Linked DNA regions of Hahella sp. HNIBRBA332. The protein of the gene in region 2 interacts with the protein of the main gene of each other region in a pairwise test. Links are inferred from orthologs where the notes say so. Each region holds a gene or a part of one and is shown on either strand. Other genes may lie near its edges.

Region 1 (3,050 bases), 150 kb from region 2 along the record:
TCATTGATATTCTTTTCAACGACTGCGTTCGGCGGCAAAGGCTCCACGGCATAACTATCCACTCGATATCGACTGCCCTGCTGACTGAGTTCAATCAGCTTGACCGATGTAGAACTGATATCAAGCCCTAAAACCGGCTGTTTTTTCTTTCCAAATAGTCCAAACACAAAGTTGCCTTCTTATCGCACTACGGTTAAAAGGTTAAAGTCTGCTCTGAAAGCATAGCCAACATTCGAAGATTACTAAAATCTCCAGCGCAAAAAGCGTATAATCTGACTGTGTTATCCAAACCTAAAGAAATTTCTTAAATAATAGACATAGATTGTAAAGATGTCAGGAAAAACATGCGAAATTTTGTGAGGCTCTTACGATTTTTAAGTTGGATGTTCGCGGCGGGCCTCGCCGCCGGTATTGTTATTGCATCCAGCTTCTATCTTTTCTTATCACCCAACCTGCCTGATGTGGAGCAGTTAAGATCCGTCCAACTACAGACTCCACTGCGAATATATACCCGCGACCAGCAACTGTTAGGTGAATTTGGCGAAAAGCGAAGAACGCCTGTTTCCTACAATCAAATACCTACAAATCTTGTCAACGCCTTCCTTGCTGCGGAAGACTCCGCTTTTTTTGAACACCAAGGCGTTAATATAAAGAGCTTGGCGCGCGCTTCTTTGCAACTTGCCAGTACTGGCCGCATTCAGTCCGGCGGCAGTACGATTACAATGCAAGTCGCAAAAAACTTCTTTCTCAGTCAGGAACGCACTTTCGACCGAAAATTCAATGAGATACTTTTGGCTTTAAAGATTGAGCGCGAACTTGAAAAACCGGAAATACTTGAACTTTACCTAAACAAAATCTATCTAGGGAATAGGGCATATGGCATAGAGGCCGCAGCAAATGCTTATTATGGGAAGAGCATCAAAGAACTGACACTTGCTCAGGCAGCGATGATCGCCGGCCTTCCAAAAGCCCCGTCCAAATATAACCCTATCGCTTCGCCGGATCGGGCGCTAATCCGCAGAAACTGGATCCTAGGCCGCATGCAGGAGTTGGGAATGATTACTCCAGAGCAGCAGGCCGAGGCCCGCAAGGCTCCGGTCACCGCCAGCTATCATGGCGCCCAACCTGAGGCGGATGCGCCTTACGTAGCAGAAATGGCGCGCCAGGAAATTGTCAACCGGTTTGGCGTCGACGCCTATACCGATGGTTACAATGTCATTTTGACGATAGATAGTAAATTACAGAAAGAAGCAGACGCAGCCCTAAAGCGAGGGCTCGTCGAATATAGCGAGCGCCATGGCTACAAAGGCCCTGCTGGGCATATTGACGCGCCAGAGGGCGACGACGCATTTAATATTGTCGCTGAACGTTTAAAAGAGTTCCCCTCTGTTGGAGAGCTCAAACCCGCATGGGTCGTCGCCGTCACAGAGAAGAAGGCGACCCTGCTGATGTCCTCCGGCGACACCGCCACACTGGCCTGGGAAGGTATGGCCTGGGCGCGCAAGTACGTTCATGTTAACGAGCGCGGCGCTCCCCCCAAAAAAGCAGAAGATATATTCAAGCAAGGCGATGTCATTTATGTGAAGCCGCATGATGACAAACTGTTCCTCAGCCAGATCCCCAACGTTCAAGGCGCCGTAGTTTCACTAGCGCCAGAGGATGGAGCCATATTGGCGTTAACTGGCGGCTTTGACTTCTTTTTAAGCAAGTTCAATCGCGCCACTCAGGCATTGAGACAACCAGGCTCCAACTTCAAACCGTTTGTTTATCTGGCGGCTCTGGAGAATGGCGCCACCGCTTCGACTACAATAAATGACGCCCCCGTTGTTTTCGAAGACGCCAATCTGGAGGACTCATGGAGACCGCAAAACTCATCTTTGAATTTTAACGGCCCAATGAGATTGAGAAAGGCGCTTTATCAGTCTCGCAACCTTGTTTCGATACGTCTCCTGCAAAAGATAGGCATCGATACTACTGTCAACTTTCTTTCGCAAGTCGGATTTGAGGAAAGCCGCATCCCACGCAATCTCTCACTTGCCTTAGGATCGGTTGAATATACGCCAATGAATGTGGTGTCAGGGTACGCCGCCATCGCTAACGGTGGATATAAAGTAAGTCCCTACCTTATAGACAAGGTCATCGACTATAACGGCAAGGTTGTTTATCAAAGCAACCCGGCAGTGGCATGCAGCCAATGTGACAACAATAGAAAGACATCCTCCAGCAATGACCAACATCAGGCCAATATAGCGCCCCCCATTGCCGACCCTAGATCGGTCTACATATTAAATAGCATCCTGCAGGACGTTATTAAGCGCGGCACAGGAACCAAAGCCTTGTCTCTTGGCAGAAACGACCTAGCAGGCAAAACAGGCACAACTAATGACCAGGTCGACGCGTGGTTCTCCGGCTACAACGCCAACATTGCAACGACTGTTTGGGTGGGCTTTGATCAGCCTTCGACACTGGGTCGACGTGAATACGGAAGCCGCGCGGCGCTCCCCATATGGATCGACTTCATGGAAGAGGCGCTTAAGGACATGCCGGAAGCGCAGCTCAAACAGCCCCCCGGTATAGTCACGGTGAAAATTGACCCAGACACTGGCGAGCGTGCAGCACCGGGACAGGAGAATGCGATTTTCGAAATGTTTAAAGCGGAGGCGGCGCCACAGGTAGTGCGCCAAGACTCACCCACCTATGACGGCGGAAGTAGTGGCTCCAACGATACGCCACTCATGGAGATGATTTTTAATTAGCCCCCCTTCACGCCACAAAAAAGCCGCGCAATTGCGCGGCTTTTTATTCCTCAACTCAAATCATACAATTTTAATATCGTCGATTGAGTTCAATGGGTAGTGCTCGGGGTAAGGCAAACGAGCAACACCTGAGTCAACCGCCGCTCTGGCGACAGCCGCGCATACTTCCGTCAACAAACGAACGTCCATCGGTTTTGGGATGATATAGTTCTTGCCAAACTCGAATTGCTCACCGCCATATGCGTCAACAACATCCTGTGGTACAGGCTGTTTGGCCAGTTCACGGATAGCGTT
Region 2 (3,649 bases):
AAACCGCTTGCGGGCGGTGGGCGCCGCATTATTTAAATATTCTTTAACCCCCCCTCTATGAGGCGTTATGGAGACTGAAAATCTGAAAGAGTTAGTCATTAAGGCACTGGAAGATATCAAAGCAAAAGATATTTCCGTGCTGGATGTAAAAGACCGCACTAGCGTAACGGACTACATGGTCATCGCCAGCGGAACTTCGAATCGTCACGTTAAGTCCATCGCGGATAACGTCATTGCTGAAGTCAAAGCCAACGGCGGTCGTCCGCTGGGCTCTGAAGGCGGCTCGGCGTCGGATTGGATCCTGGTGGACCTGGGCGATATCGTTGTTCATGTCATGCTGCCGTCGGCCCGGGAGTTTTATGACCTGGAGCGCTTCTGGCGCGATTCGCCTGTGGCGGAATCCATGTCGCATCACATGTAATTCCGGCAATAAAGTATTTATTGACGATTAAAGAATTACAGTGCGGATAAAGCTAATCGCAGTGGGCGGTAAAATGCCTGGCTGGGTTGAGCAGGGTTATAACGAGTACGTTAAACGTATGCCTCGTGACATGCCCTTGCAGCTCTTCGAAATCCCCATGCCCAGGCGCCAAAAAAACACGGACCCGCAAAAGCTCAAGATCCAGGAAGGAGAGAGCATCCTGCAATCGCTGGGTTCCGGCGATCATGTCGTCGCATTGGAAGTCGAAGGCAAGCCATGGTCCACCCCTCAATTGTCTCAACAAATGGAGCGCTGGCGTATGTCCGGTCAGGATGTCGCTTTGCTAGTGGGGGGACCGGACGGGCTGAGCGATGCGTGTCGAGCGAGAGCGAATCAACAATGGTCGCTGTCGCCGCTGACCTTGCCGCATCCGCTGGTTCGAGTGCTGCTCGCAGAGCAGCTTTACCGGGCCTGGACCATATTGCAAGGGCATCCATACCACCGGGAGTGATCGTCATAGCGACGTCAGACCTGATCAAGGCGGGGGTGATCAAGCGGGCGGGCCGTATCGACGGCCCTGACCCTGATTGGGCTTTAACCCCGAACTAAGGAGATTCCTGGCCTCACCTCGAAAAATGAGAATAAGAGGGTAAGTATGGGAAAAATGGAAAGATAGTAAGTACCGTCCTCGGATAGATAGGACTAAGATAATAGCGCCTGCGTCCGCGATCAGAATAATATCTACCGGCGGAGCCTGACATAACCAGCAACTGACGGTATTGACCACATAGAGCCATGGCTTCCCGAGAGCTGAAAGACCACTTCCGCGAGCAACGCATTTTTTTCCAACGTGCCATCTGGGCTGCTCTGGGAGTGATCGCCCTGAGTCTTGCGCTGTTCGCCCGCTATTACTACCTGCAAATCAGCCAGCACGAAGTCTATAAGACCCTTTCTGACCGTAACCGCATGCAATTGCAGTCCATCACGCCCACTCGCGGTTTGATCTATGACCGCAATGGTGTTTTGCTGGCGGATAATCAGCCCACATTTTCCCTCACATTGGTGAAAGAACGGATAAAAGATCTGGACGCTACAATTGGGGAGTTACAGGACCTCCTTGAGATTACGGAAGATGATGTTGAGTCGTTCCGCAAGCGTATGGGGCAGCGCAGGCGTCCGTATGAGTCAGTGACGCTGAAGTCGCGGCTGACGGAGGAGGAGATCGCTCGCATCGCCGTGAACCGACACCGACTTGCGGGTGTTGAAGTCGAGGCGGAGTTGATCCGCTATTATCCGTTGAGCGACACGCTGGCCCACGTTCTGGGCTATGTCGGCCGCATTAGCGAGCGGGAATTGAAACAGGTCGACCCCGCCAATTACAGCGGCACTCAGTATTACGGTAAGCTTGGCGTGGAGCGCCATTATGAGAGCCTGCTGCATGGTTCCGTTGGCTATCAGACGGTGGAGACTGACGCGCGGGGGCGCGTTCTGAGAGTTCTGGATCGTGTTGCGCCAACCCCTGGCGCGGATATTTCACTGTATCTGGATGTCAATCTGCAACGCGCCGCCATCGAAGCGCTGGATGGCAGACGAGGCGCCGTTGTGGCGATAGAGCCTTCTACTGGCGGAATCCTCGCGCTGGTCAGTACGCCCAGTTTTGATCCTAACCTGTTTGTCACCGGTATCGACTCCGCGACTTATAAAGCGCTGCAGGATTCACCGGACATTCCTCTTTTTAACCGTGCGCTGCGGGGACAGTATCCACCCGGCTCCACCATCAAGCCGTTTCTTGGGTTGGCGGGACTGGATACAGAAATCATCAACGTCAACTCACGGGTATGGGATCCAGGGTGGTACCAACTTAAAAACGACGACCGCAAGTATCGAGACTGGAAGCGCTCCGGGCATGGTTGGGTGGACCTCAATGCGTCTATCGAGCAATCTTGCGATGTCTTTTTCTATGACATGGCCTTCCGTATGGGGGTCGATAATATGTACGCCTATATGGCGAAGTTCGGCTTTGGCGAACAGTTAGTCTACGACATCGACGAAGCTCAGGACGGCATTTTGCCCTCACGGGAATGGAAGCGCGCGGCGCGACGGCTTCCCTGGTTCCCGGGGGATTCGTTGAATATGGGAATTGGTCAGGGCTTTATGCTTTCCACGCCCATGCAGTTGGCCACGGCCACGGCGGTGCTGGCTAATCGAGGCAAGTGGGTGCGTCCCCGTTTGATCAAGACAATTAATGAAAGCGAAGTGACGGATATTGAGTCGCCTCCTGACGTCACGCTCAAGCAGGAGTGGTACTGGAACTATGTAATCAAGGCGATGGAAGGCGTCATGCATGGTCGCCACGGCACCGCCCGCTCCAGCGGTAAGGACGCCTCCTATAAAATGGCCGGGAAAACCGGGACGGCGCAGGTGATCGGCATCAAACAGAATGCCGTGTACGATGCGGAAGCCATCGCTGAACGTCACCGCGACCATGCGCTTTTTGTTGGATTTGCGCCAGTGGATAACCCCAAAATCGCCGTAGCTGTATTGGTTGAAAATGGCGGTGGAGGCAGTGGCGCTGCTGCGCCGGTGGCGCGCAAGATGTTTGACGCTCATCTGGTCGGGCCTGAACTGGAGCCAGGCCAGATGCAGGCGGCCTCGCCCTGAACTAGATTTGTATTGATGCGCGGGTAATTCCCGTAGCGACTATTACTATAAACATTCGTCCCGACCAGTGTCGGGAGACGCAGGTCGATACTTGGGATATGAAAAGCAGCGATTTCGTAAGGCAGTTACCCGGCGGTGAGGCGCATTTCAGCCGACCTCGTACGCTCGCCAGCATTCTTCACATCGACGTTCCGCTATTCACTCTGCTGCTGATTCTGGTGCTTGGCGGTTTGTTCGTGCTGTACAGCGGTAGTGAGAAAAGTATGTCCGATGTGGCCAGGCAAGGCATTCACTTTGCTGTCGCCTCTACTCTGATGCTTATTCTGGCCCGATTTGATCCGCAAGTGTTTCGTCGTTGGGCTCCTTGGGTGTTTTTTCTCGGATTGGCCGGTTTGGTAGCGGTATTGGCGGTCGGTAGCGACGCCAAGGGCGCTCAACGCTGGCTGAAAATTCCAGGCGTCGGCGTACGGGTGCAACCATCTGAATTCATGAAACTGGCGGTGCCGATGATGGTGGCCTGGTATCTGTCGGACCGTATTCTCCCTCCGTCCTTTAAGCATATTATTG

What was found. Proteins that work in one complex are often made in the same cells at the same time.
Region 1: the proteins of mrdA (region 2) and O5O45_RS30285 interact in binary tests that used the Escherichia coli proteins (3 or more experiments, as listed by UniProt). The link is inferred for Hahella sp. HNIBRBA332 from one-to-one orthologs.

The regions. Positions count from the first base shown.
Region 1 is NZ_CP132203.1:6,807,334-6,810,383, reverse strand. It holds O5O45_RS30285 (penicillin-binding protein 1A), read left to right. Parts: upstream 1-344; coding sequence 345-2,756; downstream 2,757-3,050. Other genes in the region: O5O45_RS30280 (malic enzyme-like NAD(P)-binding protein), read right to left, coding at 2,817-3,050; O5O45_RS30290 (pilus assembly protein PilM), read right to left, coding at 1-167. UniProt on the Escherichia coli protein: Cell wall formation. Synthesis of cross-linked peptidoglycan from the lipid intermediates.
Region 2 is NZ_CP132203.1:6,954,423-6,958,071, forward strand. The notes cover bases 653-3,649. They hold mrdA (penicillin-binding protein 2), read left to right. Parts: upstream 653-1,216; coding sequence 1,217-3,082; downstream 3,083-3,649. Other genes in these bases: rlmH (23S rRNA (pseudouridine(1915)-N(3))-methyltransferase RlmH), read left to right, coding at 653-932; rodA (rod shape-determining protein RodA), read left to right, coding at 3,181-3,649. Also shown: rsfS (ribosome silencing factor), read left to right, coding at 68-421; more of rlmH, read left to right, coding at 462-652. UniProt on the Escherichia coli protein: Catalyzes cross-linking of the peptidoglycan cell wall. Responsible for the determination of the rod shape of the cell. Is probably required for lateral peptidoglycan synthesis and maintenance of the correct diameter during lateral and centripetal growth.